One region of the Bradyrhizobium sp. CCBAU 051011 genome, then DNA from elsewhere that is predicted to be linked to it. Evidence: predicted binding sites of a transcription regulator. Region 1 holds the regulator's gene; each other region holds the start of a gene.
What was found. The regulator LexA, encoded in region 1, represses DNA repair genes until DNA is damaged. The targets are predictions, from matches to a motif close to TGTTCNNNNTGTGTTCNG.
Positions count from the first base shown of each region.

Region 2: ACH79_RS13695 (DNA recombination protein RmuC) is a predicted target of LexA. The motif match lies at 2,401-2,418, and genes of this name have one in related genera.
Region 3: ACH79_RS19305 (PA0069 family radical SAM protein) is a predicted target of LexA. The motif match lies at 3,462-3,479, and genes of this name have one in related genera.

Region 1 is NZ_CP022222.1:7,204,674-7,209,309, forward strand. It holds gene glp (gephyrin-like molybdotransferase Glp) at 1-1,076, shown strand, start outside; gene lexA (transcriptional repressor LexA) at 1,273-1,974, shown strand; gene ACH79_RS33980 (hypothetical protein) at 2,203-2,625, shown strand; gene ACH79_RS33985 (hypothetical protein) at 2,710-2,946, shown strand; gene ACH79_RS33990 (ComEC/Rec2 family competence protein) at 2,954-4,636, opposite strand, start outside.
Region 2 is NZ_CP022222.1:2,890,272-2,894,907, reverse strand. It holds gene truA (tRNA pseudouridine(38-40) synthase TruA) at 1-678, opposite strand, end outside; gene fmt (methionyl-tRNA formyltransferase) at 678-1,610, opposite strand; gene def (peptide deformylase) at 1,751-2,278, opposite strand; gene ACH79_RS13695 (DNA recombination protein RmuC) at 2,450-3,658, shown strand; gene ACH79_RS13690 (MFS transporter) at 3,833-4,636, shown strand, end outside.
Region 3 is NZ_CP022222.1:4,086,529-4,091,164, forward strand. It holds gene ACH79_RS19285 (neutral zinc metallopeptidase) at 1-853, shown strand, start outside; gene moaB (molybdenum cofactor biosynthesis protein B) at 1,009-1,569, shown strand; gene ACH79_RS19295 (helix-turn-helix domain-containing GNAT family N-acetyltransferase) at 1,696-2,631, opposite strand; gene ACH79_RS19300 (glycosyl transferase) at 2,737-3,309, opposite strand; gene ACH79_RS19305 (PA0069 family radical SAM protein) at 3,501-4,636, shown strand, end outside.

The sequences.
Region 1 (4,636 bases):
CGCCGCTGGCGATGTCGGCAATGGACGGCTATGCGGTGCGTGCGGCCGATGCCGCCGACGCCAGCGCGCGGCTGAAGGTGATCGGCGAGGTCGCCGCCGGCCGGCCGTTCGAGCGCAAGGTCGGCCAGGGCGAGGCGGTACGGATCTTCACCGGTGGCGTGATCCCCGACGGCGCCGACGCCGTCATCATCCAGGAAGACACGGCAGCCGACGGCGATCATATCACCATCTCGGAAGCCGCCGTTCGGGGACGGCACATCCGTGCCGCCGGCGTCGACTTCCGCGAGGGTGACGTCCTGCTCAAACGCGGGCGCCGTCTCGGCGACCGCGACCTGTCGCTCGCCGCCGGCATGAACTATCCGGAGCTAGCGGTGCACCGCCGCCCGAAGGTCGCTGTGCTCGCGACCGGCGACGAGCTGGTGATGCCGGGGGCAAGCCCCGGTCCTGGCCAGATCGTCTATTCCAACGGCTATGGCCTGCGGGCGCTGGCGCGGGCCGAGGGGGCCGACGTCATCGATCTCGGCATCGCCGCCGACACTGTCGCCGCGACCACGCAAGGCATCCGCCGCGCCCGCGAGGCTGACGCAGACATCCTGATCACCATGGGCGGCGCCTCGGTCGGGGACCACGACCTCGTCAAGCGCTCGCTGGAGGCCGAGGGCGTCGCCATGGCGTTCTGGCGGATCGCCATGCGGCCGGGCAAGCCGATGATGCACGGGCGGCTCGGCGCGATGCGGGTGATCGGCCTGCCCGGCAATCCCGTCTCCTCCTATGTCTGCGGCTTCCTGTTTCTGGTGCCGCTGATTCGCGCATTGTCGGGCCGCGACCACGTTCATCACGTCAGAGAAAGCGCCCTGCTCGGCCGCGACCTCGCCGCCAACGACCAGCGCGAGGACTATCTGCGCGCACGCCTCGAAGCGCGCGAAGACGGCACGCTGGTCGCCGTGCCGGTGAACCATCAGGACTCGTCGCTATTGGGGAATCTCGCTGCGGCACAGGCATTAGTGATACGTCCGCCGTTCGCGCCGGCGGCCGCCAAGGGGGCGCCTTGCGAGCTGCTGCGGCTGCCGGAATGACGCCTCAAGACGCGTCTTGGACAGAAACCCTGACGCGTTCACCTGAAATTAAGTGGTTGCGGAACACATATCGAACATATAGTGTCCGTTCATGATTTGTTTCGACTGCTGGTGTCTCTGCCTGGGAGTTTGGGGACTCCCGCCATCCGAGCGCTGAAGATTCGAAACGACGACGCCAACCGGGGGATTGCTCGCGATGCTTACGCGCAAACAGTACGAACTTCTGCGTTTCATCAATGAACGGCTGAAAGAGGCTGGCGTACCGCCCTCCTTCGACGAGATGAAGGACGCGCTCGACCTGCGCTCGAAATCCGGAATCCACCGCCTCATTACGGCGCTGGAGGAGCGCGGCTTTATCCGCCGGCTGCCCAACCGCGCCCGCGCTATTGAAGTCATCAAGCTGCCGGAGTTGGCGGCTGCCGGCAACGGCCGCCGTGGCTTCACGCCGAGCGTCATTGAAGGCACGCTCGGCAAGCGCACGGTGAGCCTGCCCGCCGCCGAGGATGACGGCAATCGCCCGGTCGCGGTGCCCGTGATGGGCCGGATCGCCGCCGGTACGCCGATCGAGGCGCTGCAGACTCGCAGCCACACCATCAGCGTGCCGCCCGACATGCTCGGCTCCGGCGAGCACTACGCGCTCGAAGTACGCGGCGATTCCATGGTCGAGGCCGGCATCCTCGACGGCGACATGGCGCTGATCCAGCGCAACGAGACCGCCGACACCGGCGACATCGTGGTGGCGCTGATCGACGAGGAGGAAGCTACGCTAAAACGCTTCCGCCGCCGCGGCGCCTCGATCGCGCTGGAGCCCGCCAACGCCGCCTATGAAGTCCGCATCCTGCCGCCGAACCGGGTCCGGATTCAGGGCAAGCTGATCGGCCTTTACCGCAAATACTGACCGGTGTGCCGTCCGAGGACATGACGGAAAAGAACCCCGGCCCTTCGCCGGGGTTTTTTGTTGAACGATTGGAACCAAGGCACGTTAGCGCGTTTGTGAATGTGGCGCAGCGCGCCAGTCGCAGAATTGCCCAGAAAAAAGAAAAGGCTCTGCGCCATGTCCACTCTGATAGGGGCCTGTGCCTCCTTGAAGACACGGGTCAGCTATCTCAAATGAGGGAGCCATCCGATGTGTGACTATAGCCTGCATGCTGTGGCTACCCGGCCTGCCCAGGTCGGCGAGACGCTGATCACCACGACGTTCCGCGGTACATCGACCCGCGGCTTTGCGTCGGAACGCGAGCCAGCAGTGGCGGTCTGCATGCTTCCCGGCACCGAACTGGCGTTCGCCGAGGACGTCAAATACGACAACCGCTGGATCTGGACGCGAACCACCGACTGGCGGGTCGGCAAATTCAATCAGATCGAACCCGAAGTCGCCGACCGTCATCATGACGCGATCGAATTTCCTGATGGAAGCCATGTGCTGGTGACGCAGCTTTGCGAAGGCCAGCGCGCAACCGTGCTGCAATTGCCGGTGGTTCAGACCGGTGGCGAGCGCGCACCGAAGGTGACGGAAGCACGTCCGGCCGCTTCGATCGTGACCGGATAGACGCCACGTGGATGCGATCCGCCGGTCCAGGCCGGCGGATCATGGTGATGCGTTTTTCAAAATTCGGCACCGAGGGGGCAACCGGTGGTCAACAAAGTCACATGGCAAAGGGCTGGACGCGTCACCGAGCCCGGACGTTACATGTTCAGATATGGCTGGCTCACCATCACGGCCGAAGACCTCGCGATCTGGCAGCAATTCCCCGAAGCGTCTTTCACGCTGGTCAACCTGCCGTCATCCCCCGACGCGCCGGAGGAATTCCACCTCGGCGCGTTCGAGATACCGGCCCATCCGTCCAGTCCCCCGATCGACGAGCATTGAAATCCGCCTACTCTTCCGCCTGAAGGTCCGCCTCGGCTGGCGTCGCATCGACGGCGCGAGGCGGCACGACGCGCGGGGCCAGAACGTTGGCGTCGACCTCTCCCGCGTCGGCAACGGCCGGCCACCAGGGGCGGTCGCTCCCTCGCGGCTTCACCGCCTCGACGACAAATCCCTCGCGGCCTCGTCGCAGCGTCATGGCGCCCTGCCGCCGCAGCCGCTCGGCATCGATCACGGAAGCCGCGCAGGAAGCGGGCGCCTGCCGCAGGGTCACAATGAGCGCCGCGCGCTCGCAATCGTCCGCCAGCGCCTCGGGCCTGAACGCCTGCGCGACCAGGCCGCCGCCGGCGGACGGCATCACGCAGCCGAAATCGTCGCAGGAGACGCCTGACGTGAGCGATGCATCGGTTGCCGTGCGCGCGTCGGCATCCGCCGCCAGCCACTCCTTCAGCAGGAAGACGTCCCGGGACCCCTTGGCCGCGTGCATCAGATGCAGCCTCCCATCCTGGCCGCGGACGCCGACATGGCGGCCGTCGGCGGAGATCAGGATATCCGGCTGCGGCGCCCTCGCCGCCCACAATGCCGCCGCCAGCACCAGCGCCGCGCCCGACCAGCGCAGCGGCGTGCGCAACAGGCCGAGCAGGATGATGCCGAGGCTCGCCGCGATCAGCGGCCCGATGCCGATCGCCGGCACCCGGCCGACCGCGCCGGGCAGCGCTGCGACCCATTGCGCCACAGCGATCATCCAGTCGATGCCGACGCCCATGATCGCCCAGAACGGGCGATCGAACCCGAATGGCATCGCGACGAGGCCGAGCAGCCCCGCCGGCATCACCAGCGCCGACACCACCGGCATCGCCGCGAGATTGGCGAGCACGCCATAGGGCGTGACCCGGTGGAAGTGGAAGGCGGCGTAGGGCGTGGTCGCGAGCCCCGCCACCAGCGAGGCCGGCAACAGCATGGTGATCTCGCGGCCGCCCCACAGCGCCGCGCGGGCGGTTGCGGTATGATCGGCGGTCGCGAACAGGCGCGGCATGCCGATCTGCACCAGCGCCACCAGCCCGAGCGTCGCCGCAAACGACATCTGGAAACTCGGATGCACCAGCGCTTCCGGCGCGACCGTCAGCACGATCAGGGCGGCGACCGCCAGCGTGCGAAACGTAATCGCGCGGCGATCGACCATGACGGCGATGAGCACCACCGCCGTCATGAAGAACGAGCGCTGCGTCGCGACCTCGGCGCCGGATAGCAACAGATAGAACGCGGCGGCGACGAGCGCGGCCGCCGCCGACCATTTCTTGATGGCGTAACCGACCGTGAGCGCAGGGAACAGGGCGAGCAGCGCCCGCACCGCAAAGAACACGACGCCGGCGACAACGGCCATGTGGTAGCCGGAGATCGACAGCACGTGGCCGAGGCCGGAGATGAACATCGCATCGTTCACCGGCGGTGAGATCGCATCGCGCCGCCCGGTCAACAACGCGGTGGCAATGGCGCGCTGGTCGCCTTCCAGCGTGGTCCTGATCCGCGCATCGATGGTGTCGCGCAGGCCCTGCATGAACGCCGAATAGCGCAGGCGCAGCCCGCCGGCTTCCGGCGGCTCGGCGGTCTTGATCGCGCCCATCACGAAGCCGGAGGCGCCGATGCCGGCGAAAAACATGTCGCGGCTGAAATCGTAGCTGCCCGGCCGCAC
Region 2 (4,636 bases), 4.3 Mb from region 1:
ACGGTTGCGGGCGGCAAGGGCCGCGGCGAGGTCGTCGGCGCTCCAGCGCCCTTCGCCGACCCACACCAGCGAACCCACCATCGAGCGCACCTGGCTGTGCAGGAACGAGCGCGCCGAGGTGAGGATCGAAATCGCATCGCCTTCCCTGATTACGTCGAGCTGATCGAGCGTCTTCTCCGGCGATTTCGCCTGGCATTCGGTATCGCGGAAGGTGGTGAAATCGTGCTTGCCGAGCAGCCGCTTGGCCGCGACGTCCATCGCATCCGTATCGAGATGGCGCGGCACCCGCCAGCTTCGCTTGATGTCGAGCGCGAGGTTGGCTCTGGTGTTGGTGATGCGGTAGCGGTAATGCCGCTTCTTCGCTGAAAAGCGCGCCTCGAAATCATCGGCCACGATGTCGGCCGAGAGCACGCCGATTGGATGCGGACGCAGATGCGCGTTCAGCCCGTCGCGCAGCCGGCCCGGCGGAAACGGCTTTTGAATGTCGCAATGCGCGACCTGCCCCAGCGCATGCACGCCGGCGTCGGTACGGCCCGAGCCATGCACGCGCACGTCCTCGCCGCAGATCGCCTTCACCGCGGTTTCCAGCGCGCCCTGCACGGTCGGCGCATTATCCTGGATCTGCCAGCCGGAGAACGGCGTGCCGTCATATTCGATAATGAGCTTGTAGCGAGGCATCAGTCCAGCCGCGCAGGCGGCTTCAGCGCCGTGCCGCGCAGAAATTCCGCTGATTTCATCGGCCCCTTGCCGGCGCGCTGCAGCTCGACAATGCGAATGGCACCGTCGCCGCAGGCGATGGCAAGGTCGTTATCCAGCACCTCGCCAGCCGCACCCGACCCGCTCGCCAACTCGCAGCGCAGTATCTTGAGGCGCACCGGCTCCGCTTCCGCGGCCAGCTCGCACCAGGCGCCGGGAAACGGCGACAGGCCGTGAATATGCCGCAGCACTTCCCGCGCCGACCGCTTCCAGTCGATCCGCGCCTCGGCCTTCTCGATCTTCGCCGCGTAGGTCACGCCGTCCTCGCTCTGTTTGCTGAGCTGCAATCCGCCGCGCTCCAGCCCACCCATCGCGCGCACCATCAGGTCGGCGCCGAGCGGCGCCAGTGCGTCGTGCAGGTCGGCGGCCGTCATGCTGTCCGTGATCGCCAGCCGCTCCGCCATCGCGACATCACCGGTGTCGAGGCCGACATCCATCTTCATCACCATCACGCCGCTCTCGACGTCACCGGCCATGATCGCGCGGTTGATGGGGGCCGCGCCGCGCCAGCGCGGCAAGAGCGAGCCGTGCAGGTTGAAGCAGCCATAGCGCGGCGCGTCGAGAATGGCCTGCGGCAGGATCATGCCGTAGGCGACGACGACGGCGGCGTCGGCATTGTGCGTGCGGAATTCGGCGAGCGCTTCCGGCGTCTTCAGGGTGCTCGGGGTCATCACGGGAATGCCGAGCCGCCGCGCCTCCTGCTCCACGGGGCTCAGCTGCATCTTCATGCCGCGCCCGGCCGGTTTTGGCGCGCGGGTGTAGACGGCGACGACCTCATGGCCATGGGCCACGAGTTCCAGCAGCGTCGGCACCGCGAAATCGGGCGTGCCCATGAAGATGAGGCGGAGTGGCATCAGGTGGAAAACCCCGGTACGATTCTAGTTTACTCCGTCATGGCCGGGCTTGTCCCGGCCATCCATGTCTTGCTGGCAGCGAGAAAGGAAGGCGTGGATGCCCGGCACGAACCCGGGCATGACGGTCGATAGGGTGGGGCCTACTCCGCCGCGCGCTTGGCGGCTTTTGTAAATTTCTTCATCACGCGGTCGCGCTTCAGCTTCGACAGATAGTCGACGAACAGTACACCGTTGAGATGGTCGATCTCATGCTGGATGCAGGTGGCGAACAGGCCGTCGGCGTCTTCCTCGTGCACCTTGCCGTCGAGATCGGTAAAGCGGATGCGAACCTTCGCGGGGCGCTCGACCTCCTCGTAATATTCGGGGATCGAGAGGCAGCCCTCCTCGTAGACCGACATTTCCTCCGACGAGGAGAGGATTTCCGGATTGATGAAGACGCGCGGCTTCGGCTTGGTCTCGCCGTTCTCGTCCTTCTTGGCGAGATCCATGGTGATCAGCCGCAGCGGCTGCGCGACCTGGATTGCCGCGAGCCCGATGCCGGGCGCGTCATACATGGTCTCGAACATGTCGTCGGCGAGTTTGCGGATCTCCGTCGTCACCTTCTCGACGGGTTTGGAGACCAGCCGGAGCTGCTTGTCCGGCAGGATGATGATTTCTCTAAGGGCCATAGCGCGCGATTTAAGCTGCTGATTTGCCGGGGTCAATGCGCCGGGAAGCCCGTTAAGGCGGCCTTAACCATGATTTTTAACGCGGCGTTAACCACGAAAATTAACCCGCCGTTTACCACAAATGTTCCCTCTTCGTTCGCGCTCGGCGGCGAATCGGGCTACAAGGCTGACATGAACGAAATTCTTCTCACGGTCGGCGACCTGCCGATTCACGTTGGCGAGGCGCTGATCGGGTTCGGCACGCTCGCGCTGGTACTGTTGCTGACCATCGCCATCGTGATTGCCCGCTCCGGCCGCCGGGGCGCGGAACTGGCGATGGCGCAGGCGATCCGCGCCGATGAACTGGAAGAGCGTCTGAGCGAGATGCTGCGGGCGCAGAGCGAATCCACCGGCCGGGTCGACGCCATGGCCCAGTCGCTGGCCGGCCGCCAGGCCGAGATGGCGCGCGCCGTCAACGAGCGGCTGGATTCGGTGACGCATCGGGTCGGCCAGTCGATGGAAGCCACCACGCGCCACACCATGGATAGCTTGCGCGTGCTGCATGAGCGGCTAGGCATCATCGATAACGCGCATAAGAATCTCACCGACCTGACCTCGCAGGTGACGACCTTGCGCGACGTCCTTGCCAACAAGCAGTCGCGCGGCGCCTTTGGCCAGGCGCGGATGGAAGCGATTGTGCAGGACGGCATGCCGCAGGGCGCTTACGAATTCCAGTACACGCTCTCGACCGGCAAGCGGCCGGACTGCGTCGTGTTCCTGCCCGATCAGCGCCCGCTCTGCATCGACGCGAAATTCCCGCTGGAAGCGATGACCGCGCTGCATGATGCGCGCAGCGACGAGGAGCGCAAATTTGCTACCCAACGCCTGCGCAACGACGTGATGAAGCATGTCAACGACATCGCCGAGAAATATCTGATCACCGGCGAGACCCAGGACACCGCGCTGATGTTCGTGCCGTCGGAATCGGTCTACGCCGAAATCCACGACGGTTTTGACGACGTGATCCAGAAGGCCTACCGCGCCCGCGTCGTGCTGGTGTCGCCCTCGCTATTGATGCTGGCGATCCAGGTGATGCAGCAGATTTTAAAAGACGCGCGGATGCGCGATGCCGCCGACCAGATCCGCACCGAGGTGCTCAACCTCGGCGACGATCTGGGGCGCCTGCGTGATCGCGTGCTGAAGCTGCAGAAGCATTTTGGCGATGTGAACGAGGACGTCCGGCAGATATTGATTTCCGCCGACAAGATCGAGAAGCGGGCGGGCCGGATCGAGGAACTCGATTTCAGCAAGGCGGATGCTCCGATCGAGGCACCGCGCGTGGTGAAGGGCGGAACGGCCGAACTGTTCCCCGTGCCGCGCAAACTGCAGGCGGGGGAGTAGTTTCTTTCCTTCTCCCCTTGTGGGAGAAGGTGGCGTGGACGCAGTCCACGCCGGATGAGGGGTCTCTATCCGCGGAAACAGACCCCTCACCCGTCTCGAATGAGCTTCGCTCATTCGATCCACCCTCTCCCACAAGGGGAGAGGGAAGACACCGGAGTCTGCTAACCCCCTCGCATGACCGCACCTGAAACCACATCCTCATCGGCCACACCTGCCCCCGCGCCAACCTGGCGCGAGGCCTGGGCCGTGTATCTGCAACCCCGCGTGCTGATCGTGCTGATGCTCGGCTTTTCGTCCGGCCTGCCGCTGGCGCTGTCAGGATCGACGCTCCTGGTATGGATGCGCGAATCCGGCGTCGATCTCGTCACCATCGGGCTGTTCGCGCTGGTCGGCACGCCCTACACGCTTAAATTCATCTGGGCGCCGCTGGTCGATGCGCTGCATGTGCCGGTATTCACCCGCGCCTTCGGCCGCCGCCGCGGCTGGCTGGTGTTCTCGCAACTGCTCCTGATCGGCGCAATCCTGCTGCTGGCGCTGACGGATCCGGCGCGCTCGCCGCTGTTCGTGGCGCTGGGCGCGCTTCTGGTCGCCATGATGTCCTCGACCCAGGACATCGTCGTCGATGCGTTTCGCGTCGAAAGCCTGCCCGAGAGCGAGCAGGCCGCCGGCATGGCCTCGTATGTCGCGGCCTACCGGATCGGCATGCTGGTGTCGACCGCCGGCGTGCTGTTCATCGTGACGGCGTTCGAGAGCACCGGCATCGGGCGCGGTTCAGCGTGGATGTGGGGCTATGTCGTCATGGCCGCGCTGGTGCTGATCGGCACCCTCACGGCGCTCGCCGCCACCGAGCCCGAGCAATCGGTGCGCGCGGAAGAAGCGACCCGCGACGAGTCGGCTCTCGCCCGCGTCATGCATGCGGCCATCGGGGCGTTCTCCGAATTTCTGTCCCGCAAGCATGCCTGGGTGGCGCTCGCCTTC
Region 3 (4,636 bases), 3.1 Mb from region 1:
TTTCGGCCTGCCGATGGGTGGCGGCGGGCTTGGCATCGGCACCATCATCGTGCTCGGCCTCGTCGGCTATGCCTTCGGCATCGATCCGCGCATCCTGATCGGCGGCGCCGAAATCCTGACTGGTGGCAACCAGGCGCCGACCTATCAGACCGATCGCCGCTCGGGCCCGGCCAAGACCGGCGCGCCGAAGGACGAAGTCGGCAGCATGATCGCCGGCATCCTCGGCGAGATCGACGATCGCTGGAGCGAGATCTTCCAGTCCAGCGGCCAAAATTACACTGGGCCGCGCATCGTGCTGTTCCGCAACGCCACCAATGGCGGCCGCTGCGGCATGGCGCAGTCCGCGATGGGGCCGTTCTACTGCCCGCCGGACAAGCAGATATTCCTCGACACCTCTTTCTTCCGCGAAGTCGAAACGCGGTTTCGCGGCTGTTCGGGCAGTGCCTGCAAATTCACGACGGCCTATATCATCGCGCATGAAGCGGGGCATCACATCCAGAACCTGCTCGGCATCCTGCCGCGCGTGCAGCGGCTGCAACAGCAGGCCGGCAGCAAGGCGGAAGCCAACGCGCTGCAGGTCAAGGTCGAGCTGCAGGCGGATTGTCTTTCGGGCGTCTGGGTCAACCGCGAGGAGAAGAAACGTCCGGGCTTCATCGAACCCGGCGACATCGATGCAGCACTGAGGACGGCGACGGCGATTGGCGACGACACGCTGCAGCGGCAGTCGACGGGCAGGGTGGTGCCGGACAGCTTCACTCACGGCTCCGCGGCGCAGCGAAAGCAATGGTTCATGACCGGCTACCAGCAGGGCACGGTGCAGGCCTGCAACACGTTTGCCGCAGGAGCGTTGTGAGTTGAAGCCAGGAAGTATTTTGCCGTCATGGCCGGGCAAGAGCGCGAAGCGCGCCTTCGCGCAGACGTCCCGGCCATCCACGTCGATACTTCCTGGAGATTGAAGGCGTGGATGCCCGGGACAAGCCCGGGCATGACGAGAACAAAAGTAAAGTCATGTCCCTCGACGAAACAAAACAATTCGTGCCGCTCAACATCGCGGTGCTGACGGTCTCGGATACCCGTTCGCTGGCCGACGACAAATCCGGCGCCACGCTGGCGGATAGGTTAACGGCGGCGGGCCATCGTCTGGCCGCGCGCGAGATCATCGTCGACGACGTCGATGCGATCCGCTTCATCGTCAAGCGGTGGATCGCCGACGAAGGCATCGATGCGATCATCACCACCGGCGGCACCGGCTTCACCGGCCGCGATGTAACACCGGAAGCGATCGAGCCGCTGTTCGAAAAGCGGATGGATGGTTTTTCCATCGCCTTCCACATGCTGAGCCACGCCAAGATCGGAACCTCGACAGTGCAAAGCCGCGCCACCGCGGGCGTAGCGGGCGCGACCTTTATCTTCTGCCTGCCGGGATCGCCGGGCGCCTGCCGCGACGCCTGGGACGGTATTCTCGCCGCCCAGCTCGACTACCGCACACGCCCCTGCAATTTCGTCGAGATCATGCCACGGCTGGACGAGCACCTGCGGCGGCCTAAAGCACAAGGCGCTTCAGCCTGACCAGCAGCGTCCACAGCCCACGCCACATGTTGCGCCAGGCCTCAATGCGCAATTGATGCGCGCGCCCGATATGGAAGTCGAGGAGTTCTGGCGTGATGCGCCGCGTACTGTCGCGACGCCCGGGCTTCACAGTTCCATTTCCCAGGTTTCGCCGATCAGGCTTTGGCCGAAACTGCGGTGTGGCTCGGTGGCGACCAGCTTGAAGCCGGCTTCCTGATAGATCTTGCGGGCGGCGACGAGGATGCTCTGGGTCCAGAGCGTCATTTTCTTGTAGCCTTTCTCACGCGCCGCGCGGATGCATTGCTCGACGAGTGCGTGGCCGACGCCGAGCCCGCGCGCTTTTTTCTCCACCAGCAACAGCCGCAGCTTTGCGACGTCGTCACTCCCCTTCACCAGAAAGATCGAGCCGAGCGGCTCGCCGCCTGCTTCCGCAATCCAGCAATGCTCGCGCGAGGCGTCATAGTTCTTGATGAACTCCGCGCAGATCTCGGCGACCAATGCCTCGTAGCTGATGTCCCAGCCATACTCCGCGGCATAGGCTTTTGCCTGGCTCGAGATCACCCAGCCGATGTCGCCGGGACGGTGGCTGCGCAAGAGAAAAGCGGCCGGCTTCTTCTCCGTAGGCCGTTCCAGCGCCTGCTCGATCGTCGTCATCGCCTGCACGACGGCGGCGCGCTGACTGTCTTCGAGCGAGACGAGCAGGCTTCCGACCTCCTCGCGCGCGCGGCGCTCAAGCTCGACAGAGGTGGCACGGCCTTTGGCGGTCAGCGAGAGCTCGTTGATGCGGCCATCGTCCTTTGACGGCTTTCGCGTCAGGATCTGGCGGCGTTGCAGCGCCTGCAAGGTCCGGCTCAGGAAGCCGGGATCGAGGCCGAGGTCGCGGGCGAGGTCGGTGGCGGTGCAGGTCGGGCGATGCGCGATCTCGTAAATGACGCGCGCTTCCTGCAGCGTGAAGGCGCTGTGCAGGAGCTTCGGCTCGATGATTCCGAGCTTTCGGGTATAGAAGCGGCTGAATCCGCGGATAGCGTCGATCTGGCCGTCCAGGGCGTTATTTGATTTCATCAAATTATTATTTGACGGAATCAAGTAAATTGCAAGCCCGTTGCGGCGTCGCTTGGGCCCCTTTTTGTTGCAGGTCGATCGACTCAGGCCGTCTGACTCAGGCCGTCAGGCGACGACCATGATCCGGCTGCGCAACTGGGTGCGTGCCGAGCGGCCGAGCTGGCGCAACAGCCTTGTCTCGGAGCGGCGGGAATCCGGCCGGTAGCCGCCAAGCCGCTCGTAATGATCGCGCGCGATCAGGAGCCCCTGTTCTGCCGACGGGCCGGCAATCATGCGGGCGACGAATTTGAAGCCGTCGCGCAGCCGCGCGTCCGAATAGGGCGAGCGGGCATAGCGAAAGACCCCGGCGCGCGGTCGGCCGCTGCCCGATACGGTCTGGATGAACTGTGTGGTCTCGTCGATCCAGCCGCTGTCGAGCACCGCGCCGGCGTGCAGGAACATCAGCCATGGCGAGCGCGCCGCGCGGGCGCCGGCGGCCAGCGCCGCGGCGCGTGTTCCCTCGAACTTCAGAAAGCGGCAGCCGGCTACGTCGGCCACCCGCTCGATCACGCCATTGCCGGCCCCGTCGACCAGCAGCACCTCGCTGATGACGCCGGCCGCGGCGCCCGGCACCAGCGCCGCCAGCGTTGCGACGGCCGGCTGTTCTATTCCTTCGGTCGGAACGATCACGCTCAACATGGGATGAGGCTTCGCTGGCTCAAACGGTGAAAAACGCCGCACTGTTATCACCTTGTCACAATCAAAACAGCCGTTTGCGTGCAGTTTTTTAAGGCATGCGGCGCTAGTGTCCTTTCCGGCACACGGGCATCACTGCGAATTGTTGTCGATGATGTTCTTGATTTGTTCTTATCTCGTGCTATGTTCGCTTTATGAGCCGAGCATCCTCTCATGCCCTCAAGCACCCGCCGGTCACGCCGCCCTCCGAGCCGGCGGGTGCGACACCTTTTTCTGAGCTTGCGGTCGGCATCGAACGCCAGCGGCGGCGCGGCCGCGGCGCGCAGTCGAACCAGAGCGGCCGATTTGAGGCCGAGGCGCGGGTTGCCTTCGACGATGGCTGGCAGAGCCTCGACGATCTGCCGCCATTCAAGACGACGGTGTCGATCGATACCTCGCGCAAGGTCATTACCCGCAACGACTCGCCCGACATCGGCTTCGATCGCTCGATCAATCCCTATCGCGGCTGTGAGCATGGCTGTGTCTATTGCTTCGCGCGGCCGACCCACGCCTTTCTCGGCCTTTCGCCCGGGCTCGATTTCGAATCCAAACTGCTCGCCAAGCCCGACGCGCCGGAGCTGCTCGAAAAGGAGTTGGCCGCATCAGGCTACGAGCCGCGCATGATCGCGATCGGCACCAATACCGATCCGTATCAGCCGATCGAGCGCGAGCACAAAATCATGCGCGGCATTCTCGAAGTGCTGGATCGCGCCGGCCATCCCGTCGGCATCGTCACCAAATCGGCGCTGGTAACGCGCGACATCGACATTCTGCAGCGGATGGCAAAGCGCAACCTGGCCAAGGTCGCGATTTCAGTGACCACGCTCGATCCCAAGCTCGCCCGCACCATGGAGCCGCGCGCCTCAACGCCGCCGAAGCGGCTGGAGGCGCTGCGGCAATTGTCGGAGGCCGGAATCCCCGCGACCGTGATGGTCGCTCCCGTCATCCCCGCGCTGAACGATTCCGAGATCGAGCGCATTCTCGATGCCGCGGCCCATGCCAGCGTCAAGGAAGCAAGCTACGTGCTGCTGCGGCTGCCGCTGGAGGTGCGCGACCTGTTTCGCGAATGGCTGATGGCGAACTATCCCGACCGCTACCGCCACGTCTTCACCCTGATCCGCGACATGCGCGGCGGGCGCGATTACGATTCGCAATGGGGAACGCGGATGAAGGGAACAGGCCCGATGGCCTGGATGATCGGACGCCGCTTCGAAATCGCCTGCGAGAAGCTCGGCCTCAACAAGCGGCGCTCCAAACTGACGACCGATCATTTCGTCAAACCGAAGCGCAG